DNA from 2 places in the Companilactobacillus miaonis genome. Region 2 is predicted to be linked to the other one. Evidence: predicted binding sites of a transcription regulator. Region 2 holds the regulator's gene; the other holds the start of a gene.
The links. Region 2 encodes Rex, which represses fermentation and respiration genes when NADH is low (regulators of the CRP and FNR family bind a similar motif). Its sites were predicted from a motif close to TTGTGAANTANTTCACAA; they were not measured.
Positions count from the first base shown of each region.

Region 1: the regulator Rex is predicted to act here: its motif matches at 6,438-6,455, upstream of ald (alanine dehydrogenase).

Region 1 covers NZ_JAYKTX010000007.1:93,071-108,735, forward strand. The annotation lists gene U8521_RS07370 (multidrug efflux MFS transporter) at 1-849, opposite strand, end outside; gene U8521_RS07375 (UDP-N-acetylmuramoyl-tripeptide--D-alanyl-D-alanine ligase) at 939-2,300, shown strand; gene cshA (degradosome RNA helicase CshA) at 2,384-3,901, shown strand; gene acpS (holo-ACP synthase) at 4,860-5,219, shown strand; gene alr (alanine racemase) at 5,222-6,334, shown strand; gene ald (alanine dehydrogenase) at 6,477-7,583, shown strand; gene cbpA (cyclic di-AMP binding protein CbpA) at 7,631-8,293, opposite strand; gene U8521_RS07405 (L-lactate dehydrogenase) at 8,402-9,385, opposite strand; gene pth (aminoacyl-tRNA hydrolase) at 9,532-10,089, shown strand; gene mfd (transcription-repair coupling factor) at 10,108-13,623, shown strand; gene U8521_RS07420 (putative polysaccharide biosynthesis protein) at 13,625-15,181, shown strand; gene U8521_RS07425 (RNA-binding S4 domain-containing protein) at 15,178-15,417, shown strand; gene U8521_RS07430 (FtsB family cell division protein) at 15,518-15,665, shown strand, end outside.
Region 2 covers NZ_JAYKTX010000014.1:58,544-74,208, reverse strand. The annotation lists gene U8521_RS11365 (isopeptide-forming domain-containing fimbrial protein) at 30-2,597, shown strand; gene U8521_RS11360 (isopeptide-forming domain-containing fimbrial protein) at 2,841-5,393, shown strand; gene U8521_RS11355 (hypothetical protein) at 5,555-6,118, opposite strand; gene groL (chaperonin GroEL) at 6,229-7,866, opposite strand; gene groES (co-chaperone GroES) at 7,923-8,207, opposite strand; gene U8521_RS11340 (CPBP family intramembrane glutamic endopeptidase) at 8,350-8,976, shown strand; gene U8521_RS11335 (SDR family oxidoreductase) at 9,065-9,802, shown strand; gene U8521_RS11330 (cation:dicarboxylate symporter family transporter) at 9,879-11,159, opposite strand; gene manA (mannose-6-phosphate isomerase, class I) at 11,637-12,605, opposite strand; gene U8521_RS11320 (redox-sensing transcriptional repressor Rex) at 12,638-13,294, opposite strand; gene abc-f (ribosomal protection-like ABC-F family protein) at 13,430-15,340, shown strand; gene U8521_RS11310 (DUF368 domain-containing protein) at 15,422-15,665, shown strand, end outside.

The sequences.
Region 1 (15,665 bases), on a different contig from region 2:
AGCCCCAAATCTTGGAGCGGCAATAATATTTGCGATACCAGGCATCGCAGCAATCACCCCGGCAACTAAAGTGACTTGACTCGAATTGTGCATCAGCTGTTTGACGTACAAACTGATGATCGGGTTGATTGAGTTGTTAGAAGTTTGAATAATCATAGTTGTAACAAACATTGCTAAAATTAAATTGGGATTTTTCAACTTGTGGAAAATTTCTTTGGTTGATTCTTCCTGTCCCTTAGGAATAGGCTTGAAGTTTTCTTTGATGAAAATTGTGACCAAAATAAAAGCAATGAAAAGTAGTGAACCGGTTATCATGAATGGAATTCGATAACCAAAATATTGTGCGATAACCCCGCCGACCAGTGGTCCTAATAATGTTCCGGAAATTACGCCGGTATTCAAGGTACCCAAGGCTTTTCCACTTTCAGATCTGGGAGCTGTTGAGGCAATTAAAGTATTAGCATTACTAACGAATCCTGAGAAAACACCTTGCAGGAGTCGTAAGACAACTAATTGCCAAGGAGCAGTTACGAAGGCCTGTAGGAAAATAACAATCGCCATACCTAGTGAAGCTCGAATCAGCATTAACTTCCGACCTTTTCGATCAGCAATCTTCCCCCAAATTGGCGAGATAATTGCCATGACTAAGAAGGTCGATGAAAAAGCAATCCCGTTCCAGATCACCAGTTGACTTTTTGTGAAATTACCTAACTGGTTAATGTATAATGGCATAAAAGGTGTTATCATACTAAAGCCAATACCTGATACGAAGGTACTAAACCAAAGAACTATCAGATTTTTTCTCCAATAATTATTCGGTTCGGGAGTATCACTTGTACTAGATGTCATATACATCAAATCCTTTCTAAGTATTTAAGTATACTCTTTTTTAGATGTACTTTTAAAAAATAATTTTTCAAAATTAAGGAAGTTTATTTATGAAGATGAAGTTAAGGGAAGTTTATTCCGCATTAAAAATTCAAAACGAAAACGTGGCTGACGTTGAAATCACAGGGGTTTGTTTCGACAGTCGTAAAGCTAAGAGTGGTGATTTATTTTTCCCACTAAAGGGTGAACGTGATGGACATGAATTTATCAATAGTGCGATTGAAAATGGAGTCAGTGCAACTATCTGGCAAAGTGATCACGAAATTCCTAATGACAAAATACCTTATGTAGTAGTAGAAAATGTTTCAGAGGCCTTTGAAACTTTAGCTAAATATTATTTGCAAAAAGTCAATCCAAAAGTTGTTGCTGTGACGGGAAGTAACGGTAAAACAACTACTAAAGATATGATTGCAAAGATTTTGAGTACAAGCAATAATGTTGCCAAAACACCACAAAACTTCAATAATGAAATCGGTGTGCCATACACAATTTTGAATATGCCAACTAATACCGAGGTACTAGTTGTTGAAATGGGAATGGACCGTTTTGGTCAAATCGATCACTTAAGTAACATCGCCCATCCCGATATTTCCGTCATTACCATGATTGGCGAAGCGCACATCGAATTCTTTGGTACTAGAGACAAGATTGCTGACGCCAAAATGGAAATTACCAATCACTTGAATGAAGACGGAGCTTTCGTCTATAACGGTGATGAACCATTGTTGTTAGAGCGTGCGAAGAAAGTAAATCAACGTCAGATGACATTTGGCAATCACGCAACTAATGACCTGTATGCTACCGAAATCACGCCAGGTAAGACAACGACTCATTTCAGAGTCAATCTCTGGCCGGAACTTGATTTTGAGATCCCAATGATGGGTGAATACAACGTCAGTAACGCTCTAGCCGCCATGGAAGTTGGTCGGCTCTCACACATTAAGCCTGCAGCAATGCAACAAGCTTTAAGTGAACTATTTGTGACTGCCAATCGGACCGAATGGCTCAAAGCTAAAAATGGAGCTGATATTTTAAGTGATGTCTACAATTCCAACCCAACTGCTGCAATTGAAGTTTTGAACAGTTTGAAAGACATCAAGACTGGTCGCAAACTAATTGTTTTAGGTGATATGTTGGAATTAGGCGATGCTTCTAGAAGACTCCACGAATCATTAGCCGACTCAATTGATCCAGAAAACTTCAGTAAAGTATATTTGATTGGTGATTATATGAAGTTTTTGCAAGCCAAGTTGAGTGACAAGTATGATTCAACTAATTTGTTTTGGTACGAAAAAGACCAACTTAGTGAATTGACAGCAGATTTAAAGAAAGAATTACAACCAAATGACACCATTTTATTAAAAGCAAGTCATGGAATTCACTTAGAAAACGTTTTACATGAACTAATTTAGTCGTGTCAATTGAGATTGTTCATGAAACATGGTAGAGTAGGTAGATTGTTATTTTATCGTGTTTTAAAAAATGGAGGACATTTGTGAAATTTAAAGAATTAGATTTAGATCCCAGATTACTGAGCGCTATCAATGAAGCCGGTTTCGAAGAAACAACACCCATCCAAGCTCAAACTATTCCACTAGTTATGACTGGAGCCGACGTAATTGGTCAAGCTCAAACTGGTACAGGAAAGACGGCAGCCTTTGGTTTACCAATTTTAAATGCCGTTGATACTCAATCAAGCAACATTCAAGCATTGATTATCTCACCAACTAGAGAATTAGCTATTCAAACACAAGAAGAACTTTACCGCTTAGGTAGTGACAAGAAGGTTAAGGTTCAAAGTGTTTATGGTGGATCAGATATTAGAAGACAGATCCGTGCCTTGAAGAATCACCCTCAAATCGTGGTTGGTACTCCCGGAAGAATGCTTGACCACATTAACCGTCACACCTTAAAACTTGGCAACGTTAAGACAGTTGTACTTGACGAAGCTGATGAAATGTTAGATATGGGATTCGTTGAAGACATCGAAAGTATCCTTTCTAACGTACCGAATGAACATCAAACATTGCTCTTCTCTGCTACAATGCCAAAGCCAATCATGAAGATTGCTGACAAATTCATGACAGATCCTAAAGTTGTTAAGATTAAGTCAAAAGAATTAACTGCTGACAAGATCGAACAATACTTTGTTAAAGCAAAAGATTTTGAAAAGTTTGACCTAATGACAAAACTCTTCGACGTTCAAGCACCAGAACTTGCTTTGATCTTTGGTAGAACAAAACGTCGTGTTGATGAATTAACACGTGGTTTAAAGGCTCGTGGTTACAACGCTGAAGGTATCCACGGTGATTTATCTCAAGACAAGCGTACTAGCGTATTGCGTAAATTCAAAGCTGGTAAACTTGATTTTCTAGTTGCTACTGACGTGGCAGCCCGTGGATTGGATATTTCAGGTGTATCACACGTTTATAACTATGATATTCCTCAAGATCCTGATTCATACGTTCACCGTATTGGACGTACAGGACGTGCTGGACATTCTGGTGTGTCAGTAACTTTCGTTACACCAAACGAAATGGGTTACTTACGTACAATCGAAAACTTAACGAAGAAACGTATGGAACCACTTGCTCCACCAACTGATAAAGAAGTTCTTAAAGGACAATTAGAATCAGTTAAGCAAGATATCAAAGATACTTTGGAACATGACAAACACTTGGATCGTTTCGATTCAGCTGTAAAAGAATTGTTAGCAGAGTATTCACCAGAAGATATTGCACGTATTTTCCTAAGTGAATCAATTAAGGACGCTCAAACTGTTCCAGTTAAGATTGCTCCTGAAAGACCACTTCCATCACGTAAAGTTAGTCATTCAAGATCTGGTCATGGCCGTCGCGGTAAGTACAATCACCGTGGTGGCGATAACCATCGTCGAAGAAGAAATGATCGTCGTGATAATCATGGTGAAAAACGAGATGGCAAGAGACGCGAACACGACAATAAACGTAATGGTCGCAGTAAGAAGTCATTCAAGATCAGAACAAATCTATAATATAAACTATAATTATTGAAAATATAATAATTATTATTGAGGCAAGGTAAATCAGTTTACTTTGCCTTTTTTGTTACAGTAAAATAACTAGAGATAGGCTTTTTGTTTGTGGTGTGGAGTAGTTCTGTAGTTTGGGTGGTGTTGGATTGCCGTCTTCCGCTCGGCTTTGTGGACGCTGGAACGCTGTGGGTACAACTTGAAGCCAATTTTTAAGCCCGAAAATTGTCTCCAAGATTGGCCTTCTACGTAAGCGCTAAAGCGCTAAGTAGAATTTCACGGCTGAGCATCCACAAAGCTGTCGCTACAGACTGGATAACATTACTAATGTTGTATCTCAGTAAATTCCAAATTGGAGATAGTGGGAATGATTTTCTATTTTTTTGGTTATGGGCTCATTCTTTTATTTGTGTGGATCTGAAGTATCAAACAAAATTAGGTGTTAAATTTGTAAAGTTGAACTTCAGTTGAGATGATGGTTCTTTTGTTATCTTGCAATAAATTCAGAATTTGAATAGTGAGATGGTGTTTCCTTACTTTGACTAGTGGTTGATTAATATATATATAAAGGAATGCCATAAAAGCCAAAAAAGTATTCGCCAATCGAAATAGAGAATACTATTTCTAAAAGAATGGAAAGCAAATAATTTATAGATCCGTTATTCAGCCCGGAATAGCAAAGCCGATTTGGCTCAGATGTGAAATTATTCTTAGCGCTTTAGCGCTTAGAATAAGGCCAAGCTTTGAGATTTTGCGCACTTTGCAAAAGCTCAAAGTTGTGCCCACATCGTTCCAGCCAAAATCGGCTTTGCTATGGAGGGCGGCATACTAAACCTCCCCAAAAAACCACCAAATTCTATATTTTTTATAAATCAGACTGCAAAAAATTGAAAACTGTGCTTTACTTCAGTTGTAGTCTTTTCAATTTATTGTTTTGAAAAAATTATTCTGAGAGGTAGATATGATTAAAGGAATAGGTATTGATATTGCTGAAATCAGTAGAGTAGAACAAATTTACGATCGTCATCCGCGCTTTTTGGAGAAAATTCTCAATGAAGATGAAATTGAAGTTTTCAATAATCTGCGAACTCCTAAAGCCAAAATGACTTATTTGACCGGTCGATTTTCTGTAAAAGAAGCCTTTACTAAGGCCATGGGCACCGGTTTGGTTGGAATCGGTTTTCATGATTTGAGCGTTTTGAACCATGAATCCGGACAACCATACATTAAAACAGAGCTCTTTAAAGGTAATATTCACGTATCAATTTCTGATACAGATGAACTAGTAATAACAGAAGTTATTCTAGAGGAGGAAAATTAAACATGTTACCATCAATCCATCGTCCAGCATATGTGGAAGTAAATCTAACTAACTTAAAACAAAATTTGCAAAATGAATTAAATGCCGTACCTAAAGGGACAAAAGTCTTTGCGGTGGTAAAGGCTAATGCTTACGGTCACGGATTGGTAAAAGTGGCTAAATCAGAAATTGAGTTTGGCGCTGCTGGACTTTGTGTTGCAACTTTAGATGAAGGCCTAGAAATTCGAAATAGTGGCGTTAGCGCACCAATTCTAGTTTTGGGTATAGTTCCCGTCGAATATGCTAAAGTGGCCGCACGAGCCGATATTTCGTTAACTGTGGGCAATTTAGATTGGCTAGAGGTCGCTGTAAAGTTACATGTAACCAATTTGAAAGTTCACTTAGGAATTGATAGTGGAATGGGTCGAATTGGTTTTCAAGAAAAAGCTGATTTGGTTGAAGCTTGCAATTTTTTGAATGACCATCGGGATGCCTTTATTCCAGAAGGTTTATTCACACATTTTGCTACAGCCGATAGTCCTGATGAAAAATACTTTGAAAAGCAAGTTCAAGATTTCAAGGAAATGACTAGTGACTTACCTACCAAATTTACTTATGTTCATTGTGCAAATTCGGCAACAGCTCTTTGGCATCAAGATCTGGCTGTCAATATGGTTAGATATGGCTTAGCTCTGTACGGATTGAACCCATCGGGAACTGATATTACAAAATTACCATTTAAGTTAGAACCCGCATTGAGCCTTTATTCAGAATTAGTTTTCGTGAAAAAAATCAAAGCTGGCCAAAGTGTTGGTTACGGTGCAACGTATACTGCTAAAGAAGATGAATGGATCGGTACGATTCCAATCGGTTACGAAGATGGTTGGTTAAGAAGAATGCAAGGCTGCGACGTCTTGATCAATGGCGTCCGTTGCCAAAGCGTCGGTCGAGTTTGCATGGATCAATTTATGGTTCGTTTGCCAAAAGAATTACCAGTTGGCACCAAAGTAACTTTGATTGGTAAAGATGGCGACGAGGAAATCACCGCAACTGATGCGGCTAAGTATGCTGATACCATTAGTTATGAAATTCTTTGCTGCTTGAGTGAAAGATTACCAAGAGTTTATAAATACTAAAAAATCACAATATAAAAAATGACTCAAAAAGTCCGTCACGCTTAGAGACGGGCTTTTTTTGATAACTTGAGATTATTTTTTATGCATGATATGATATATTATATTGATAAAAAAATCACAAATCAAGGGAGGACTGTTTTTTATGCAAGTTGGTATACCGAAAGAACTAAAGAACCAAGAAGAAAGAGTGGGTGCAACCCCTGATGGAGTTGCTAGTCTAGTTAATTCTGGCAATAAAGTCTTAGTCGAAGATGGTGCTGGAATAGGTTCAGGATATACTAACCAACAATACATTGATGCTGGAGCAAGTATTGCGAGTGTTGAGGATGTTTGGAAATCAGAAATGATCATTAAGGTCAAGGAACCGATTGCTTCAGAGTATAAATACTTCAGAGAAGATCAAATTATTTATACTTATCTACATTTGGCAGCTAATAAGCCACTAACAGAAGCACTTTTGAAGAGCAAAACTACTGGAGTTGCTTATGAGACAATGGTTGGTGAAAATGGTGGTTTGCCATTACTTTTCCCAATGAGTGAGATTGCTGGTCGAATGGCTGTTCAAGTTGGAGCACATTTCTTGGAAGAGCCACATGGTGGAAAAGGTTTACTGCTGAGTGGTGTTCCAGGTACTAGAAAAGGTAAAGTAACCATCATCGGTGGTGGGACAGTTGGTGTCAATGCCGCTAAGATTGCTATTGGTATGGGGGCCGATGTGACACTACTAGATATTAATGTTGATAAATTAGTTGAAATTGAAAACATTTTTGACGGTAAGATCAAAACAGAGATGTCTAATGAACAAAACATAGCTAACTGCGTGAAGGAATCTGATTTAGTAGTCGGAGCCGTATTGATTCCTGGCGCTGCGACACCAAAATTAGTTACCGAAGAGATGATTGCTTCAATGGAACCAGGTTCGGTCGTAGTTGATATTCCAATTGACCAGGGTGGTTTGTTTGAAACTTCAACTCATGCAACGACCCATGAAGATCCGGTTTACGTTAGTCATGGAGTAGTTCATTATACAGTTGCCAATATTCCTGGTGCTGTTCCTAAGACCGGTACTCAAGCTCTATCAAGTCAAACAATTCCTTATGCAATAGAAATTGCTGACAAGGGTATCGTCAATGCATCAATTAATAAAACAATCAGAACTGGTGTAAATACTTATCAAGGTAAATTGACTGAAGAAGCTGTCGCTGACAGTTTAAATATGGAATATACGCAATTGTCAAATGCCTTATAAAATAAAAAAAGTCGACCTGGCGGTCGGCTTTTTTATTTGGGTAAAAATTACAATGTGCTCTTGTCGAGAATTTTACCGGATTTCAAATCATCAATTTCTGAAACAACGAAATTCTTCTTTTCTAGACGTTTGATGATTTCCTTTAAAGTATCGATGCTAGTTCCTGAAGGGAGCGTGAACAAAGTCCGACGCACAACTTCATTTGATTTAGCATCCAAGGTCATACAAGCGGCTACAGAAACGTATTTAGCAAAGATTTTTGACATCTTTTCCAAGTCCCCACGATCGCCTGAAGAACTGACTGTTAGAACATAACTACTGATGTCGAGGTTCCAAGCGTCAGACAACATGCTCAAAAGTCTGGAGTGAGTTAAAATTCCGTAGAATAAATTGTTTTCATCGAGAACCGCGATGTAAGGCAAGTCCTTGATATTGAAGAAGACTTTGAAAAATGGTGAGTCAACGCTAATAGTTTTTGTTGCGTTTTTCATCAAAGTAGTTACTGGTAAATTCATATCGCCACCACGTGACTTATGACGATAGATGTGCATCTTGTAAATGTTACCCCTGAAGATTTGTCCACTCTCATCTAAAATTGGCACACAACGAAAGCCTGAGTCCTCTAGAACCTTTAAAGCTTCTTCAAGCGTGACAGTTTCTTTGACAGTTGTGAGTTTCTCTTTTTTTAACACAAGTGATTTAACTAACATATAAACACATCCAATCTATCTCTAGTTGAATTAATAATACAGTAAATCGGCATAAAAAAAAAGGCTGAGGCAAGCGCCTCAGTCCTTTTTTACTAACAAGTTTGAAGATTATTGACGACCTTCGATACCTGTAGCTTTGAAACCATCTTTAAGAATTTTTTCAAGTTCTGCAGCTGATTTCTTCATTTGTGCTGATTCTTCATCGTTTAATGGAACTTCGATGATTTGTTGTAGACCTTTACGGTTGATGATAGCAGGTGAACCGATATAAATATCAGAAACGCCGTATTGACCAGTCATCATATTTGATAATGGAAGAACTGTGCTTTCATCAGCAAGCAAAGCTTTACAGATTCTAGCAAGAGCAGTACCGATACCATAGAATGTAGCACCCTTAGTATTGATAATGTCGTAAGCTGCGTTAACAGTCTTCTTGTAGATCTTGTCTAGTGTATCTTTTGTGATTTCTGGGTGTTTTTCCATCCATTCTGCCATTGTAACGCCACCAACAGTTAAGTGTGACCATGCAGCAAATTCTGAATCACCGTGTTCACCCATGATGTAACCATTAACTGAACGAGGGTCAACGTTTAATTCTTCACCAACGAATTTTTGTAGTCTAGCAGTATCTAGTGATGTACCTGAACCGATAACACGTTCCTTAGGGAAGCCTGAAAGTTTCCAAGTAGCGTATGTCAAGATATCAACTGGGTTAGCAGCAACTACGAAGATACCATTGAATCCTGATTCAACGATAGGATCAACGATTGTCTTCAAGATGTTCAAGTTCTTGTTAACAAGGTCAAGTCTTGTTTCACCTGGTTTTTGTGGAGCGCCGGCTGTGATAACAACGATATCAGCATCCTTAGCATCTGAATATTCACCAGCGTGAATGTTCTTAGGATATGAGAATGGAATTGCATCAGCAAGGTCCATTGCGTCACCCTTAATCTTGTCTTTAGCGATATCGCAGATAACTAATTCTTGAGCAATACCTTGTAGTGTCATTGCGTAAGCAAAAGTTGAACCTACGGCACCGTCACCAACTAGAAGTACTTTTTGATGGTTCTTTTCGTTTGTTGGAGTTGTCATTATAAAATATCATCCCTTCGAAAATAATATGTTCCTGACCCATTATACAAATAATTAAGGTAAATAAACAAGCTTGTTGTGAAAAAAGTGAAAATTTAGTATTTTTATCATGATATAATGTAAGTTCGAAATGAGGTATATAAGATATGAAACTAATTGTCGGCTTAGGAAATCCAGGTAAAAAATACGATCGTACCAAGCACAACATGGGCTTTATGACCATTGATCGATTGATGGATGAATACGGCCAAACACAAATGAAAAAAGATTTTGAAGCGCAATACTGTAAATTTAAGGTTGACGGCGAGACAGTTTTCTTAGTTAAACCTCTCACTTTTATGAATGAATCTGGACGAGCTGTAAAATTCTTGATGGGTTATTACCAAATCAGAAATGATGAATTGATGGTGATCCAAGATGACCTAGATATGGCAATCGGTAAAGTTAGATTGAGAACTAAGGGTTCAGCTGGTGGTCACAATGGTATTAAGAGTATAATCTCTTCTATAGGCACTAAAGACTTCAATCGAATTAAGATTGGTATACAACATCCAGATAGACAAACTGTCGTTAATTGGGTTTTGACACCATTCAACAAGGATCAAGAACCAATTGCACTAAGTGGAATTGATAAAGCTACAGAAATGGTCAAGGATTGGGTTAAAGGTAGTTCTATTGATCAATTAATGAATAAATATAATTAAAATTAAAGGGGGCAAAAATTGAATCTAATAAATTTCATCAACAGCAAATTGAACTTAGGGGAATTTATTAATCAAGTTAAGCCGGAAACAAAGAATTTGTTGACAGGGTTGACGGGATCAACGATTTCCCTTTTTGCATTGGAAACCTTAACTACTACTAAGAAAAAAGTTTTAATCGTTGAAAATACTAATTTTCACGCGAACAAACTTTATGATGACATAAATTTATTGAATAGTGACGCCGTTCATATTTTTCCCGTCGAAGAGTCAATTTCGACTGAGTTGGCAACTAGTTCACCTGATGAACTGGCACAGCGCTTAGATACGTTGAGCTTTTTGTGCAGTGACCAACCAGGAATCGTCGTAACGTCGGTAGCCGGATTAGAATATGAACTCTCAAGTCAGGAATTATTTCAAACAGCGCAATTAAAAATTGCTGTCAACGAAGAATATGACCTTGAAGATTTAAATCGTCAGTTTGTACAAATGGGATACAGTAAGGAAAAATTAGTCGCTAAACCCGGGGATTTCGCCATCCGTGGGGATATTGTCGATATTTATCCTTTGACAGTTGATGACCCAGTTCGAATTGATTTCTTCGGTAATCAAGTTGAAAAAATCAAATACTTCGATACGGAAACGCAACGAAGTATCAGTGAATTAAAGGAAATTGAAGTTTTGCCAGCTAGTGATCGAGTGGTCACAGATGAACAAGTCCACGTCGGTTTGAAAAAGTTACAAGACAGTTATCAACGACAATTAGCAGCGGCAGATAAAGAAACCAAAGATAATTTAGAAATCACTTTTGGTCAAACAATTGCTGAATTAACTGAAGGAATGCGTCCTGACAATATTGGTCGTATTGCTGATTATTTGTTTAAGAATCCTAGTAGTTTAGTTGATTACTTAGGTAGCGATGATATTTTGATCTTTGATGAATACAATCGCTTAGTCGAGCAGTCAAATGATAGTTTAGCTGAGAACCAGTCTTGGTTAGCAAGTCAATTGGAATTTGGCAAGGCTTTGCCAGAGCAAAAGATTCGTCAGAGTTTTGTTGATGTGACTAAAAATTGTAAATTAGCAGAGATTTATTTATCGGCTTTTCAACAAGGAATGGGACATATTCGTCTCAATCAATTACAAAATGTACCGGTTCGCACGATGCAACAATTTTTCAGCCAAATGCCACTATTAAAATCAGAAGTTGAGCGTTGGCAAAAACAAAATTACACAGTTTTATTAGCTATCAGTAATGAAAAACGAATCAATGCTATTAATAATACGTTGACTGACTTTGGCATCAAAGCAACTTTAGTTAAAGATAATGTCATTGAAAATCAGACGCAAATTATGAATGCGACGCTCAGTGCTGGTTTTGAAATGCCAGAAGAAAAATTGGCTGTAATTACAGAAAAAGAGCTCTTTAATAAACAACCCAAGAAACGTCGTCATCAAACTTTGGCAAATGCCGAACGTCTCAAGAGTTATAACGAATTAAAACCTGGCGATTACGTTGTTCATGTCAACCACGGTATCGGTAAATTTATCGGGATGCAGACGATGGAAGTCGACGGCAAGCATCAAGATTACATTACGATCGAATACCGTGATGACGGAAGACTCTTTATTCCGGTTACGCAATTGGACATGGTCCAAAAATATGTTTCAGCTGAAGGTAAATCACCTAAGATCAACAAACTTGGTGGAAACGAATGGCAAAAGACTAAGCGCAGAGTTCAATCAAATATTGAGGATATTGCTGATGATTTGATTGATCTGTACGCTAAACGTGAGGCTGAAAAAGGTTTTGCTTTTCCTAAAGATGATTCAATGCAAACGGACTTTGATAACGCCTTTCCTTATCCAGAAACACCGGATCAATTAAGGTCAGTCCAAGAAATCAAGCGTGATATGGAAAAACCTCATCCAATGGATCGGCTTTTAGTTGGTGATGTTGGATTTGGTAAAACTGAAGTTGCATTAAGAGCAGCTTTTAAAGCAGTTGAGGCCGGGAAACAAGTTGTTTTCTTAGTTCCAACAACACTGTTAGCCCAACAACACTATGAGACAATGAAGGAACGGTTCGAAGGTTTTCCAGTTGAAATCGGGATGTTGTCTCGTTTTCAAACACGAAAACAGAGTAAAGAAATCATTGAGAAATTAGAAGATGGTTCGATTGATATCGTTGTGGGAACGCATCGGCTGTTGTCTAAAGATGTGAAATTCCACGACATTGGGCTTTTGATCATCGATGAGGAACAACGTTTTGGTGTTAAGCATAAGGAAAAAATCAAGCAATTGAAGAGTAATGTTGATGTTTTGACGTTGACCGCTACTCCGATTCCCAGAACTTTGAATATGTCGATGCTTGGTGTACGTGATTTATCTTTGATCGAAACAGCTCCAAGTAATCGTTATCCAGTTCAAACCTATGTTATGGAACAAAATTATCAGGTGATTGCTGGCGCTATCAAACGAGAAATGGCTCGAGGTGGTCAAGTCTTTTATCTACACAATCGAGTTGATGATATGGACCAAGTCGCTAGTCAATTACAGGCAATGGTACCGGATGCTAGAATTGCTACTGCTCATGGGCGAATGAACGAAACGCAAATGGAAGGTGTCATTTCTGATTATTTAAATGGTGAGTACGACGTCTTAGTTACGACGACCATTATTGAAACTGGTGTCGACATGCCAAATACCAATACTTTGATTGTGGAAAATGCTGATAAATATGGTTTATCCCAGCTTTATCAAATTAGAGGACGTGTCGGAAGATCTAATCGAGTCGCCTATGCTTATTTGATGTATCGACCTAATAAAGTTTTGACCGAAGTCGGTGAGCAACGTCTGGAAGCTATCAAGAACTTTACGGAATTAGGTTCCGGCTTCAAAATTGCTATGCGTGATCTCTCAATTCGTGGTGCCGGGAATTTGCTTGGTAAACAGCAGCACGGCTTCATTGATTCAGTTGGATTCGATTTATATACACAGATGTTAAATGATGCGGTTGCTAAAAAGCGTGGTCATACGAAAGCTGAAAAGACTAACGCTGAAGTTAATTTAGCGTTGGAAGCCTACTTACCAGAGGATTACATTAGTGATCAACGTCAAAAAGTTGAGTTATACAAACGAATTCGTCAGATCGACTCATTGGAAAATTATCAAGAAGTTCGTTCAGAATTATTGGATCGTTTTGGTGAGTATCCTCAAGAAGTTGCTAATTTGTTAGACATTAGTCTATTGAAGAATTCATTCGATGAATCTTTAGTCAATAGTGTCGTAATGCGAAACAAGAAAATCACTATTAAGTTTTCGAAGAAGGCTAATGATTACCTGACGGGTGATTTGGTGTTTAAATTCTTAGGTAATACGACTATGAAAGCCAAAGTCAACGACCGCAATGGTGAATTCATGATGACTTTAGATGCTGACAGTGTTGGCAAAGATTGGTTCGAACAATTGAAAGTCTTTGCTGAAAAGATGGCTGAAGGTTTTGATAAATTAAAGAAAGAAAAAATTAAAAATTAATATGCAAAAAGAAGTGTCGAGAGCGATTAAGGGGACATGGATTTTGACAGTAGCCTCACTGTTCTCAGAACTGTTGAGTGCGGTCTATCGAATTCCGTTGCAAAATATTGTAGGTGATCGGGGATATTTCATCTATCAACAGGTTTACCCAATCTATGGTATTTTTTCCGTATTGGCATTGTCGGGACTACCGGTGGTCATTTCCAAAACGATTGCCCAGCAAAAAAGTGTAGGAGCCAAAAGTAATCTCTTGAAAAAGACTTTTTGGCTGTTGATGATTGCGTGTCTAGTAGTCACGGCACTACTTTGGATGTCTTCAAAATACTTAGCATTTCTGATGGGCGACCCAGCACTTTATTTAGAAGTTCGGGCAGTGGCATTGACCTTTTTGTTAGTGCCGTTTGAAGCTAGTTTAAGAGGTTACTTTCAAAGTGATCTCTTAATGACGCCGAGTGCAGTTTCACAAGTTTCGGAACAATTTTTAAGAATCGTCATTATCATCATCAGTGCGTTGTTATTTGGACATGGTGTGATCGATGTGTATAAGATGGGAACGCTAGCTAATTTAGGCGCGTTTATCGGTGGACTTTTGGCAGTCTTTATTTTAATTAGAACTTTTATCAAAAATAAACCAGACGCAAAAGTAAGTGACAAAATCGAATTAGAACATGGTTTAGCTTTAGAAATTGTCTTGATTGTTGTCTTCACAGGTATTACGATTTTTTACCAATTTATCGATTCGTTTTCCGTCTTGCGTTTACTGATGCATTCAGGAGTTTCGTTGCATCAAGCAGAAATTTCTAAAGGCGTTTTCGATCGAGGCCAGCCGTTACTGCAATTAGGAATTGTAATTTCATTGTCGTTTGTTTCAACGATCATGCCGCAATTAAAAGAAACCAATCGTCTGAAGAATCAAGCGACAATCGCCAAAATGGTACGAGTTTGCTTGTGGTTGTCAGTGGCGGAATCCGCCGGTTTGATTGCTTTGATGCCGCAGATCAACACGATGCTGTTTACTAATACGAGTGGTTCGTCCACGCTGAGCATTTATATGTTATCAGTCGTGATCGTGTCGTTTATTAATTTGTTAATTGCCATAACCAGTGGTGATGATGAGAAAAATTTACACAAGTTAGTTTTATTTATCATGTCACTCATTGCCAAAGTGGCGCTGAATGTGATTCTGGTTCCAAGTTTTGGAATCGCTGGGGCAGCCCTGGCGACAATTTTGAGTGAATGCGTAATTTTATTTGGAATCTTGATTATTTATGATTTTAATCGAGATTTCTTATCATTAGATAAATCGTTTATCGTCAATTTAATCAAGGCTGGGTTAGTGATGGCTATTGTCGTCAAAATACTAGTCGGCTTGTTATCGATTGGAAATGATTTGACTCGTTCATATAGTATTTTCTTGAATGTGGTTGCAATTCCAATTGGTGCATGGATTTATTTGCGTTTATCTAAGAAATGGCAAATGTTAACTATTGCTGAGTGGGAAATTTTGCCGCTGGGCAAGTACTTAATTAAGTTTATGAAGATAGAGGAGAAAAAATGAGATTAGACAAATATTTAAAAGTTTCTAGAATTATCAAGAGAAGAACTGTTGCCAAGGAATTTGCTGACAATGGTCGAGCAACTATCAATGGTCATGTTGCTAAATCGTCTACTGATGTTTCAATCGGGGATGTGATCGAGTTACATTTTGGTGAGAGAACAATGAAGGTCAAGGTTCTCAATATCAAGGAGACAACTAAAAAGAATGATTCTATGGATATGTATGAAGAAGTTTAGGTGAATTTATTAGAATAAGATTAAAATTGCCAAGTTTATTATTCAAATAATTGCTTAAACTTGTTATACTCAAGGTAATCATTTCTAGGGGAGTAGTGGTATGGAAGTACATAAACTTAATTCCAATGTTTCAGTTCTACAACCAAAACAAACACAGCCGCCTAAGAGCCCCAATAACTATGTTAAGAAGGTTCATCGCCGGCGTATGGCATTGATCGGAATAATTTTTGCGATCATTGTGGTTGTAT
Region 2 (15,665 bases):
TATAAATGTGCTACTACGGGGGAATCAAAATGAAGAACAGTCAGTTGAGGGTGATTCTCTTCCCTTTACTATTTTTGGCAATGTTCATAATAGTCGGAACTCAATCATTAATTAAGGTAAATGCGGATAGTCAAGCTGACACTGTGGCTATCATGAAAAAAATCAACGATGGTGTTTCAAATTGGAATTACCAAACTCAAACTGCCAATCCCAAAAATGTTATTGGAAAAATTCCTATTGGTGACGGCTTATCGCTCGATTACACGTTTGGGGCTGCTCAAAACCAAAGCGGAACTGTTATGGCTGGTGACACTACCATTGCGACCGACCATAAAATTTCACAAGGCTTACAAACATATTCCAAAATAAATATTTTTCTTGAACACAACAATCAATATTACGGTATTATTCATCAAAATAAAAATGCCTATATCGGTTCTGGCGGACAACCTTATACGGCTTCAGATTCTTCTTTGGACTTTGCCGTAGTTACTGGTAGTCTTGCTCTTTCAGGTGCTAACTATGGGGTCATGGGCCAAATGAGCAATAAAGTTTTTGCTACTGGTACTGACTCTAAACAACAAACTGTTTTAAAAATTGGTGGGAAACTGAATAATCCGTCAAATATGTATGCTGAAGTTGTCCTTCGTCCCAATCCATCAGGGGCTCCAATTGTTCAAAGAGAATTGTATCTCTACAACAATACAACAAGTGATATGAAACTATTCCAAGTATATTTTGGTGAGGACACTGCTTTAGGTAAAGACCCTTCAATTATCGATGATGTGCCACTTTATGCTATTGGAAACGATGAAGGTCTGTACATGTATGATACGCAAACTCCTTCAAATAGTGGTTCAAAACTCTATGTCACCAATAACGTCGCTGATGGCTTTAACAGTTATATGGGAAAAGCCTATGTCGACTCTGGTCTCTGGAATTTAAAAGGATATGCTGAAGTGTACAATGGCGGACAAATCGCTAGTCCTAACTTGAAATACAACGACTCTTCTAATGGTGATAATGGTCGTCCTGCTGGATCAAAACTACTTTATGGTACAACAGCTAATTCAAATACCCTCTATCCAGTTGTTAATGGAAAAAATGGCGACAGACTACAAGATTCTGCATATACATTGAGATGGCCAATAACCACAGCAAACGAACCTTTAAAGCCTGGACAAACCGCTCACTATGCATCAACCATGGGCGCAACTTTAGCTGGTTATCCGATTCCTTCTGTTTCAAAGACTTACACTGACACGACTTCACACTCTGATGGCTTAGTTCATATCGGTGACAAATTAAAATTCACCCTGAAAGCTAAAAATGATGGTCTAAAGTCTAATTGGTCTTTGACAAATATCAGAGATGCTCTACCAGAAGGGCTAGATATCGATTCAAGTTCAATCAATTACAAATGGACTGAAATGACAACTTCTGGATCTAATGAGAATCAACAAGATACTGAAAAAACTATCGCATCTGGTACTGTTCCTAGTATGTATGTGACGGGTGACACTTTGGACTATACTCCCGCTAATACTGTTTTAAAAGAAAAAGATCAATACTATGTCACTTTCACTGCAACAGTGAACAATAAGGCTCCATTGTCCGTTAATAGTTCAAAAAACTTAGTCAATGAAGCATCATTTACCGGTTTCAACGCTGACACTAATAAAGACAATAAAACTTTTACTGACTCGGTTAATATTCCAATCAATACTACCGGATTTAATTATTCATTTACAAACCAGGTTCGCAATGTCACCACCGATCCAAATGGTACTGATTTTTATAGCAGCGTAAATGCTCACCAAGGGGATATTGTCGAATTCAAATCTATTTTCAAAGGTACACAAGATATTTCGGCCCGAGCAATCTATAAGAACATTCTTGATAATAGTGAGTTATCGTTAGTTTCTGGTAGTGTAACTCTAAATGGTGGACAACAACCTGACAGTATCAGTGGTGGAATTTCTTTACCTAAGACAACTGCCAATGCTTCTAATACCATCATATTCCGGGCCAAAGTCAATAAATCCACTTCAGGAACTATCGAAAATAGAGCCAACATGAATTCCGTTACATCCAGTTCTGGCACTTATGACAATTTACTTTCCGATAAGGCTTCAATCAATGTTCAAGAAGATATCCCCTCAACTTCCTTTGTTGAAGTTCCCGAGCTGATTGATTTTGGTAGCATCAATTCAACTGGTAATGAAAGAATGCTGATAAACAAGCAAACCAAAGGTAATCTCATCGTCAGTCACAGTGCTGAAACCCCATTTGAAGTTTTAGTCAGTTACGACAACGACGGTGATCAAGCTTTAAATAACGGTAATGAGAAGTTAGTTCAAGACAATGGTTTATTGTTAATGTTCAACAACAACGCCAACGAATCTCAAGACGATTGGATGCCACTTTCAAAAACTGGAGTTCCGATTGCCAATAAAGATTTCACCGGATCTAGTGATGAACTCGATTTAACCAAATATGTCGGTTTAAAGAAATGGAAACTAAGAGTTCCTGGCACAGCTGAATCTGGCAAATATAGTGGCCAAGTGACATGGACCATTGCCGATACAGTTAGTTAAAATAGAGAGTGAAACAAGCCCGATTAGGCTATATGGCCGAGCCTGGCTTGTGTAACTCGTTTCAATAAATAAGCCATTATTTCTAAATTTAAATTAGGAATAATGGCTTATTTCATTTTATGAAAGAAAAGCATCTAGTAATTGAAATACTTTGATAATTATTTCACTATATAATATATATTGTATAAATACATTTAATGATAAGGATTTTGTATATAAATATATTTTTATGGGGGAAATAAAATGAAAGGACATCAATCAGTTCCCAAAATATTTTTACTAGTTTTTACCATTTTATTAATGATCCTAACTTTTAATTCAACAAGGGTTAATGCCGCAACCTCAAAAACTGCCGTCATGAATGCGGAAAAAATTATGCGACAATACGACGGCGTTACCAACTGGCAACAAAAAAGTGACGTGGCAAGTAATGAAATTGGGAGAATTCCCATTGGTGGAAATGTCTCTCTTGGTTATACTTTCGGGGCCGCCCGTGATGCCAATGGTAATGTTAAGGCCGGCGACAAAACTATCTCACGAGAAAGTACTTATAGTTTTACGAACAAAATTCCTAACATAACCCATTCTAAAATAAACATTTTTCTCGACGATAATGGCAAATATTACGGTATCCTACACCAAGGTGACAACTCCTATATTGGTGGTTCTCCAGAAAATGCTTCAATTTCTTCAATTGACTTTGCACTACTGGAAAGCAGCACAACATCTGCTCCATTTTATCAAACTAACAATTTACTAGTAAAATCATCACAAATTGATTCATCCAATGGTGGAATATATAAACTCTTTTACAGTGCTACCGATAAGAGAGGTCGAAAGATATTTAAAATGGTCGGGCATTTTTCGGCGAAAAATCTCTTCTATGAAGTAGTTCTTAGACCATCTCCTAGTGGATCACCAGTTGTTCAACGTGAACTATACGTTTACAACCCTCAAACCGGTGATGCGACTTTTCAGCCTTTCTTTGGTGAAGATACTGGACTAGATCCTAATAATGATAATATCAGTGCGGTTGATAACGTTCCTATGTTTGCCATCGGTGGTGGCTTAGGCTTGTACATTGAAAGTGGTATTAAATCTTCTGAATCAAAACTATTTATTACTAACAATGTTGATGGAGGATTCAAAGATTTCATGGGTCGAGTTTTGGCTTATCCCGATAACTGGAGTCAAAAAGGGATGCAATATGGCTCCACTAATTCTGCCATTCAGTCCCCCAGTCTTCCCGTTGTGGCAGATAACAAACCCACTAAAGATCAAGTCGGTGACACTAACGCCGTGGCTAATCAAAATCTCTTGATTGGTAAAAGTAATTCCGGTCAAGAATATAAAATCGTCGACGGTAATGGAAAACAAGATACGTCTTACATTCTAAGATGGCCTTACACTAAACTTGCTCCAGGTGGTGTCGCAAAATTCGTCTCAAACATTGGTGCCACGGTTAAGCCTTATGCTATTCCAACCGTCAAAAAAACTTACAAGAACCTTACTTCAACTGATGGAACTAACAATGTTGGTGATAAACTCCGCTTTACTTTATCAGTAAGAAATGATGGTTACGGTTCTAATTGGATAATAACTAATATTAAAGATAACTTACCAGACAGCTTAACTATTGATCCAAATAGTATCCTAGCAGATGGAAATGACATTAATTATAGCCCTACTAATGCCAGTATCTCCGATGGTGAGACAGCAACCTATACTTTTGACGCAACGATCAACAATAAGGCGGCCTTCGATTTAGTAAATGGAAAGATCAGTAATACAGTTAGCTTTACTGGTTATAATAAAGGCTTTAGTGATAGCAAGACTTATGAAGATACCGTTGAAATTCCGGTTGTAAAACCAGATTACTCTTATCTTTTCAATCACCAAGTCCGTAATATCACCGCTGATCCTAATAGTGAGTTTGCTCAAACAGTAGACGCAACTACTGGAGATATTTTGGAAATTAAATCTGAATTCATCGTTAGTACAGGTATCGCTCAAGATGCCATATATCTCAATGACCTTAACGACTATGTAGATCCAATTACCCATAAAAAGGACAGCCTTAATGATAAAAGGGACAAATTATCACTAATATCTGGTAGTGTACATGTAAACGGCGTATTAGCTTCAGATTCTATCTCAACAAGTGGTCTATATATAGGAACATACACACCTGCTAACCAAGCAAATATTTTTACTTATAAAGTTACCGTAAATAGTACCCTTGAAGAAAAGATTCAAAATAGTGCCGCCATGCGAAATGTCAAAGATCTTAATAGCAAAGCACTAACCATCGGACCATCAGATACTATCTATATCAACGTTCATCCCCCAGAACCAACCACATCCTTCATTGAAGTTCCCGAATTTATCGACTTTGGAAGCATCAACTCAACTGGTACTGAGAAAACGTTGACCAATAAGCAGACCAAAGGAAACCTAATCGTCAGCCACAGCGAAGAGACCCCCTTCCAAGTCTTAGTCAGCTATGACAACGAAAGCGACCAAGCTATAACCAATGGTAGTGAAAAATTAATTCAGGATGATGGTATATCCCTATCACTCAACAATAATTCCCAAGATGAAACCAATGAGTGGACACCATTATCACCATCCGGAGTCCCAATTACCGATAAAACTATCAACGGTTCACCTGATCCAATCAATCTAACCCAATACGTTGGCTTAAATAAATGGCAATTACGTATTCCAAAAACAGCCACATCCGGTCAATACAGTGGTCAAGTTACTTGGACCATCGCTGATTCAGTAGTGGAGTAACAAAAAAGAGTGAGAAAATTCTCACTCTTTTTTGCGCTCTAAAACGCGTGAAAGACAACAGGAGTCAACATATAGCTACGCTTTCCACTTCATACGCAAAGTACGCGCATAAAGTGGAAAGCTAGGCTATCTACCGACTCCTAACCGTTGTCTTTCACACTCTAATTAGATTGCTTGATCATCCCCACATCAATTCCAGCTTCTGAACCGATGAAATCAACGATATAACCGATAACTTCAGTATCATCCCAATCAGCTGACAAATCCAAATTAACTTGACGACCGTCTTTTAAATGAACTTCCATGTAATAAGGTGTAGGTAAATGAAACATAATCTTCTTAGGTGCATAAAATGAACCACCTAAAATATTTGACGGAGCGTTCATATCTTTACCGACGATAACTGTCATACTCTTAATGTCACTAAATTTAAAACGGACTCTACTTTCAGTGAACGGAAACAATACTGCCTGAAACCGCACACCAAAATTTTGGTAATCGGTATTTTGTATCCCCTCAGAATCAATTTCCCAGTGTCCGAAGAAATCATACATACTACGCGTAAATAACAAAGCCACGACGACCAATGCAGTGATTGCTAGGATTATCGCTAACAGAGCTATTTTAGTAAAAATTTGTATCCCAATACCAACAATAATTCCAATCACGCAACTGATTAGTGCCGGTACATAATTGATTTTACGACCAAATTCTATTTTATCCATTCGTTTCTCTTTTCATTTTTCTAACGGTATCTAATTCTATACTTTTTTAGAGCATGAAAAAAGCGCTAGTAAATTACCAGCGCTTTTTAATATTTATTCATATGATTAAATTACATCATACCGCCCATACCACCGGCTGCAGGATTACCTGCACCAGCAGCGGCATTATTATCCTTTGGTTCTGGCTTGTCTGCAACAACAGCTTCTGTTGTCAACAACAAGGCAGCAACACTAGCGGCATTTTGTAGAGCTGAACGTGTAACCTTAGTTGGGTCGATGATTCCGGCGTCTACCATGTTTTCCCACTTGTCAGTAGCAGCATTGAATCCAATTTCGTTATCTTGGTTCTTGATGTGTTCAACGATAACTGAACCTTCATAACCAGCATTTTCAGCGATTTGACGTAGTGGTTCTTCAAGAGCACGGGCAACGATATTGATACCTGTTTGAACGTCTCCTTCTTCTTTAAGAGCCTTAACCTTATCTAGTACGTTCATCAAAGCTGTACCACCACCAGCAACGTAGCCTTCTTCAACAGCGGCACGTGTAGCGTTTAGAGCATCTTCAATTCTGTACTTACGTTCTTTAAGTTCTGTTTCAGTAGCAGCACCAACTTTAACAACAGCAACACCACCGGCTAATTTAGCCAAACGTTCTTGAAGCTTTTCCTTGTCAAAGTCAGAAGTTGTTTCAGCGATTTGCTTCTTGATCAAATCAACACGTTCGCTGATGGCGTCCTTGTTACCTGAACCTTCAACAATTGTTGTGTTGTCCTTTGTAACAGTAACCTTACCAGCTTGACCTAGTTGATCCATTGTTGTGTCTTTTAGTTCAAGACCAAGATCAGAAGTAATAACTGTACCACCAGTTAATGTAGCGATATCTTCAAGTTGAGCCTTACGACGGTCACCAAAGCCAGGTGCCTTAACAGCAACAACGTTGAATGTACCACGAATCTTGTTCAAAACAAGTGTTGGTAATGCTTCACCATCAATGTCATCAGCAATGATAAGTAGTGACTTACCTTGTTGAACGATCTTTTGTAGTAATGGCAAAATGTCTTGGATATTTGAGATCTTCTTGTCAGTGATCAAGATGTAAGGATTGTCAAGATCAGCTTCCATCTTGTCGTTATCTGTAACCATGTATTGTGAAATGTATCCACGGTCGAATTGCATACCTTCAACAACGTCTAGCGTTGTATCGATACCCTTTGATTCTTCAATTGTGATAACACCATCGTTACCAACTTTTTCCATAGCGTCAGCAATCAACTTACCAGTTTCTTCACTAGCTGATGAAACTGAAGCTACTTGAGCAATATCACTCTTACCTGAAACCTTGTGAGAAATATTGTGAAGTTCATCGACAGCAGCCTTTGTAGCCTTCTCGATACCAGTTCTGATACCAACAGGGTTAGCACCGGCTGTAACGTTCTTCATACCTTCTTTAACGATTGCTTGGGCCAAAACAGTAGCTGTAGTAGTACCGTCACCAGCAATGTCGTTAGTCTTTGAAGCAACTTCAGAAACAAGCTTAGCACCCATGTTTTCGAAGTGGTCTTCTAATTCGATACTCTTAGCGATAGTAACACCATCATTTGTGATTTCTGGAGCACCGTAACTCTTTTCAAGAACAACATTTCTACCCTTAGGTCCGATAGTTGTCTTAACTGTGTCTGCTAATTTATTAACACCTTCAAGCATCTTTGAACGTGCATCTTCTGAAAACTTAATTTGTTTTGCCATTAATTTTCACACTCCGTAAATTATTTCATAATTGATTAAAAAATTATTTTTTAAAATTATTCAACGATTGCCATGATATCTTTTTCATGAAGGATTAAATATTCATTGTCTTCGTACTTAACTGTTGAGCCTGAGTATTTATCAAATAGAATCTTATCGCCTTTTTTAACACTCATAGGCAATTTCTTTCCATCGTCAGTAACTAAGCCGTCACCTACAGCAACAACTTCAGCTGTTTGAGGCTTTTCTTTAGCGTTATTTGCTAAAACAATACCACCGACTGTCTTTTCTTCTTCTTTATCGACTGTTACAATTACTCTATCTCCAAGTGGTTTTAACAATTTGAATCCCTCCGATTATTATTATTTCTGTTTTTATTTTTATATTTAGCACTCGAACATCTCTTGTGCTAATCACAAGTTTTATATTAACATTTTATTGAAAACATGCAAGTATTTACCTCTAAAAATTAAAGGAGTTATCATGGCATTTCCAAAAAATCAATTTTTTACACTATTAACTTACATCCTACTATTACTTTTAGGTTCCGTTTTGAACATGCTGAAAGTCACTGGTAGCCTGTATTTTGTCCTATTAACTTTAGGTGCAATTATCGCCACCGGAATCATGATGTATTTAGTGAAAAAAGATCAGAAATTCGATTTTGAAAAAACAACTGATCTAAATCACAATCTCCAATGGATCATCTTAGGAACGATTGGAGCAATCGTTTTGCAATACGGGGTCGGTTTTATTGACCAACTAATTTTCCACGCCAGTACCCAATCGCAAAACACGATGCAATTATTATTAATGGTCAAAACTTATCCCTACTATTTCGTTTATGTTTTGATCTGTGCTCCAATCATGGAGGAAATCGTCTTTCGCAGATTGTTTTTCGGTAACTTGATCAAACCAACAAATATTTACATTGCTGCTATTATCTCGGCATTCTTATTTGCTTTCATGCATCAAGATACTAGATTCTTAATTTATGTCGCTATGGGATTATGGTTCTCATTCATCTATTACAAATCTAAAAACATTTATGCCAGTGCCGGCAGCCACATCCTAATGAATGCCATTGTTTTAACAATCTCGATGCGGTAATGCCAAATTGTAAAACTTATAAATTAACTATCGACTTATTAATGAACTAAAATCTCCTTTGAAATATAAATTCAAGGGAGATTTTTTTATGTCTGAAAAAGTTATTGTCATTACCGGTGCTTCTAGTGGAATTGGTGCTGCTTGTGCAAAACTATTAGCTACTAAAAATAATAAGATTGTTCTAGCTGCCAGAAGAAAGAAACGTTTGCAAAAAATTGCCACTGAAATTCAACAAGAAAATGGTTCGGCAATTGCTGTTCAAACTGACGTTACAGATTTAGAGCAAGTTCAAGAATTAGCTAAAAAGGCTATATCTGAATATGGACGCATTGACGTTTGGATCAACAACGCTGGATTAATGCCTCGTTCAGAATTTATTAAGGGTCGTGTCGAAGAATGGGACAAAATGATCGACGTAAATATCAAGGGAACTCTTTACGGAATCGATGCGGTTTTACCAATCATGCGTAAGCAAAAAAGCGGTCAAATCATCAATCTGGCTTCCGTAGCTGGTCACGCTATCAGTATTGGCTCCGGCGTCTATTCTGCAACTAAATTTGCTGTCAGAGCCATTAGTGAAGGTTTACGGCAAGAAGAAGCAGCTGCTAAAAGCAATATTCGTGTCACCGTGATCTCACCAGGTGCCGTCGTTACGGAATTGACTGAACACGTGAAGGATCCCGAAACTAAAGCACAATTGGATCAATTTTATAAAGATTATGCCATCGGTGCCGACCGAATTGCTAATACGATTGCTTTTGCCATCGACGCGCCTGAAGATACGACTATGAATGAGATCGTTATTCGCCCAACCATTCAGAAATAAAAAACAGCCTACCAATTAAATAAATAATTGATAAGCTGCTTTTCGTGTGTTTAAATTGTTCTACTCTACACGGGGCTTAATCACCGCGTGTGTAGGATGCAACGTACTTTTCTCGTTTGTCCTCATCAAATTCCTTTTCACTCTTAGCAATAATAATCGTTGCTAGTGAATTGCCGACAACGTTTACTGCGGTACGTCCCATATCTACGAGACGGTCGATACCAGCGATGAAGGTCAACCCTTGCATTGGTACGCCTATCGTTGATACTGTGGCTAGTAGTACAACAAATGAGGCTCCTGGCACTCCGGCCATCCCTTTTGATGTTAACATCAAAACCACCACAAGGGTAATTTGTTGCCCAAGGCTCAAATGAATATTGTAAGCTTGTGCCAAGAATAATGCCGCTAATGATTGATAAATTGCTGAACCATCAAGGTTAAAAGTATAACCTGTCGGAATAACGAAAGAAACAATTCCCTTTGATGCTCCATATTTTTGCATTTTTTCCATCATCTTAGGCAAAGCTGCCTCAGAACTAGCGGTCGTAAAAGCTAAAGTAACTTCATTTTCAATAATTCTGAACATTTCATAAAATTTAACGTGGAACAAATGTCCCACTCCGGCCATGACAACAAAGACGAAGAAAGCCATTGTTGCATAGGCGATCACAATGAATAATAACAATGGTTTAAGGGAACTAAAACCCATTTCACCAACCGTGACACCAATTAAGGCACAGACACCAATTGGAGCTAGGCGCATGACCCAATTAGTTACTTTGAACATAACATTGGCAACGGCATTCAAAAAGTCAGTAATGATTTTACCTTGCTTGCCAATTGAAGCAGTTCCTAATCCGAACAATACGGAGAAGAAGATGATCGGTAACATATCGCCTTTTCCGAGTGAGGCGAAGATGTTAGTTGGGATGATACTCATCAAGATTGACCAAATACCCGAATGTTTGGCTGTTTTTGCAGTCGCCGTATATTGGCTAATATCCGAACCTTTTAGACTATGAATGTCGATAAAGGTACCGGGATGAGTAACATTAGCGACTAAAATACCAATAATAATCGCTATTGTTGTCATGATTTCAAAATATACTAAAGTCTTTAATCCTATTCGGCCGAGTTTTTTGATATCACCCATATTAGCGATACCAACGGTCAAACAGGAAATAACGATTGGTAAAACAATCATTTGAATCATGGAGATAAACATTGTACCAATGTTTTGCATAACTTGAATGGCAGCCTTATTCTGATAGAATAACTGCCCTAAAATAATACCTAGGATCAAACCAATGATGATTTGCCAACCTAAGCTTATCCGGAAAAACTTTTGCTTTTGCAATTTTAGGTCCCCTTTAAGTAAGCTTAGTTTTAATTATAGAAGATTTTTTATCAAAATGGAAAATGTTAGCGATTCCAAATTAAAGGTTTTTTATTTTACCTTTAATAGCGAACTATTTTCTCCTAATATTAATTTAATGTTCCATTTTTAGTTTGAATTCAGGTTATTTCGAAAAAAATATACGGTTTTATTTTGGGAGATTTTCTAAGTATGCCGTCTTCCGCATAATCCAGACTAGATCTTAATTTTTTGTATATACAGCTTAATTCAGAAATTAAAAACAGCATCTATTCACAATGTCCGTAAACCGACTAAAAGTCTATTACGTACTATGAAAAATAGAGGCTGCTATTTTTTAAAATCATCATAAGAAAAATTATAAATAGAATAACTATTCCTGAAACATTAGAAAGAAATATCTCATAGGTCCGTTATTCAGTCTGGAGCAACAAATTCGGTTTAGACTCAGTGCTGAAATTATTCTTCTCCAGATTCGGAAGCGATAATATCGAGGTCACCATCTAACTTCCAGCTATCAACTGTAGCAGGAACAATCAAATGAATGCCCTTCTTCAAATCATAATCTTTACCGTCAACCGTAATCTTACCTTCACCATTGATAACAGAGATTAGTGTATACTTACCAATTTGGTGATGTAATTCAACTGGTTCTTTGATTTCCCAGTGATATACAGAGAAGAATGGTGATACTGGTGGTTGAACAAATGTAGTAAACTTGTTCTTACCGACTTCTTTTGATTCGATATTTAGTTTTGGATCTTTGTGTGGAACAGTAATTGTATCTTCAGATTGTTTGATATGAAGATCACGTTTCTTACCAGTCGTCTTGTCAACACGATCGTAATCATACAAGCGATAAGTTGTGTCACTACTTTGTTGAGTTTCCAAAGCCATAATACCTTTATTCAAAGCGTGAACTGTCCCACTTGGTACGTAGTAGAATTCACCAGTCTTAACAGGAACTTTTCTTAGTAGATGTTCCCAGTCGCCTGATTCGATCATTTTATCAAGTTCAGCTTTGTTCTTAGCATTGTGACCGTAAATCAAGTATGAACCTGGTTCAGCATCGATGATGTACCAGCATTCTGTCTTGCCTAATTCATGTTCATGCTTTTCAGCATACTCGTTGTCGGGATGAACTTGAACTGACAAACTAGCTTCGGCATCCAAAATCTTTGTTAAAAGTGGAAATACTTTACCTTTGGGATTGCCGAATAGTTCTTTGTGGCTCTTCCACAAGTCGTTAACATATTGTCCAGCAAATTCACCATTTTGGACTTTAGTTGGTCCGTTTGGATGTCCTGAAATAGCCCAGCATTCACCGATAGTTCCATCGGGAATATTGTAGCCAAACTTAGTTTCTAGCTTTCTTCCACCCCAAATCTTTTCGTGGAATACTGGCTCAAGAAATAATGGTTCACTCATAATGTAATTTCCCCCAAAAAATTATTATTATTTTATTCTTGCTCTTGGTCCTCAGTTTGTGACTTGTCACGATCTAAGAAGAAAATCAATGTTTGTAACTCATTCGCCAAATCAACATAATGAACTCGAATGCTGCTTGGAACGTTGATGATAACTGGCGTGAAGTTCAATACTCCACGAACCCCAGCATCAGCCAACAAGTCAGCTGTCGTTTGGGCCGCATTTGAAGAAACAGTTAAAATACAGACGTCAATCTGTTGCAAGTGAAGTTGTTCCTTTAGTTCACTAATATCGTAAACTGGAACCCCACTCTTAACTGTGCCAACAATTTCCTTATTTATATCAAAAGCTGCGGCAATTCGAACATTATTTGTCCGAGAAAAGTTATAATTTAATAAGGCGTTACCTAAATTACCTACACCAATTAAGGCTACGTTGGTACGCTTATCCTGATTTAAGAGCTTCTTAAAGAAAGCTACTAAATCGTTAACATCGTAGCCATAACCACGTTTTCCTAATGCTCCTAGATATGAGAAGTCACGTCTAATTGTAGCACTATCTATCTTGACCCCTTCGGATAATTCTCCAGAAGAGATTTTTTTTGTACCTTCATCCCTTAAAAACTGAAAATACCGATAATATATTGGTAAACGCTTTATTGTTGCGTTTGGAACTGTTGTTTTTGTCATAATTTACCACCATATGTGTGTCATTTCACTAACATTTATACTAAATAAAAATCCATAAAAACGCAATACGTTAAACCTATAAAGACATAAATTATTAAATAATGATAAAATTGTGAATACATAAAGGAGTTTCAAATGATTTTATTACAAGCACAGAATATCACAAAAAATTTTGGTACGAAGCGCCTCTTTGAAAATGTTAGCTTCGAAGTCCAAGATAACAGCCGTATTGGCTTAGTCGGACGTAATGGAGTTGGAAAATCAACTCTTTTAAAAATTATTTCTGATCAGGAAAATTACACTAGCGGAAATATCGCTCTGAAAAAAGATACTAATATTGGTTATCTAGCTCAGGATTCCGGCTTAAATAGTGAAAATAAAATTTTCGATGAAATGGAAAAAGTCTTCGACTATTTAAAAGTTCAAGAAAAAAAGATGCGAGCTCTAGAAGAAAAACTCGCTAACCCAAATATTCAAGATTACGATGACATTTTGAAGCAATACGACCAATTGCAAAATACCTTCCGTTCGGAAAATGGTTACGGTTATCAATCCGAAATCCGTAGTGTTCTCAAGGGATTCGGTTTTGATGAAGACGTTTGGCAAGATCAAATTTCAACTCTTTCTGGTGGTGAACGTTCTCGTTTAGCAATGGCTAAGATGCTTTTGGAACATCACGACATTCTGCTACTAGATGAACCAACTAACCATTTGGACATCAATACCGTCGAGTGGTTGGAAGGTTATTTGAAGAACTATCGTGGCGCTTTAGTTATCGTTTCCCATGACCAGTACTTCTTGGACAAAGTAGTTACCGAAATCGTCGAAATTAATCATCACTCTTCCACACATTACTCTGGTAACTATACTTTCTACTTACAAGAAAAGAAAAAGAATCAGGAAGTGGCTTGGAAACATTATGAAGAGCAACAAGCTGAGATCAAGAAAACTGAAGAATACATTCAAAAAAATATCGTCCGTGCTTCAACAACCAAGATGGCTCAAAGTCGTCGTAAAAAGCTCGAACATATGGATGTTTTAGACCGACCTGACAGTGACCAAGGATCTGTCCACTTTAACTTCCAAATTGATAAGGAAAGTGGCAACGACGTTTTAAACGTAAGTGACGCCGCCATCGGCTATGACAACCAGATCATGTCAGAACCCATCAACTTAGATGTTAAAAAAGGCGAACGTGTCGGTATTATTGGTCCTAACGGAATCGGTAAATCAACCTTCTTGAAGTCAATTTTGGGACAGATTCCCTTCATTAAAGGGTCATCACGCTTCGGAGCCAACGTGCAAGTCGGCTACTACGACCAAAACCTCAACAACCTCGATCCTAAAAAAGATGTCCTTCACGAAATTTGGGACCTCTATCCTCGCCTCGATGAACAAGTCATTCGCAATATGTTGGGAGCTTTCCTTTTCAGTGGCGACGACGTCTTAAAACCAGTTGCCGGTCTATCCGGTGGTGAGAAGGCTCGTTTGACTTTAACCAAATTAGCTATGGAACACGATAATTTCTTAGTAATGGACGAACCGACTAACCATTTGGATATCGACAGTAAGGAAGTCCTAGAAGATGCTTTAAAGAGCTTTGAAGGGACCGTACTGTTCGTTTCCCATGATCGTTACCTATTGAACACACTAGCTGATAGAATCATTGACATCGGCTCTCATGGCAGCACAATCTATCTCGGTGACTACGATTACTATTTGGAAAAGACAACTGACAAACCAATTGAGGAAGAAGTTCACAAAACTACAGTTAGTGAAAAGAAAGTTGAATATCAACAATCTAAAGAACAACAAAAACAAGAACGAAAACTTCGCCGTGAAGTTGAAAGTTTAGAAAAACAAATTTCTGAACTTGAAGACAAAAATTCAGCCATTCAAAAAGAAATGACTAAAGAAGAGAATTTAACTTCTTATAGTAAATTAGCCGATTTACAAAAAGAGCTCGACGAAAATAAGCAACAACAAGATAAAATCGAAGAACAATGGACTGAGAAGTCAATTGAATTAGAAGAATTTACTGATTAAGCAGACTGATGGTCTGCTTTTTTCGTTGATTAAACATAATTAATTTGATAACTTAGTTGAAAAGACTTTAAAGAGGGAAAATTGAAAACAAAACAAGAAAATTTTTTAGTGAGATTCATTAAGGGAGTTATTATTGCTTTAGGTTTCATCCTACCAGGAGTTTCGGGTGGCGTTTTAGCCGCCATAATGGGAATTTACGAACGCATGTTGAGTTTCATGGCTCACGTCCGACAAAATTTCAAACGGGATTTCCTTTACTTCTTGCCAATTGGTCTAGGTGGCATTGTCGGAATTGGTCTACTTTCAAAACCACTTGATTTTTTAT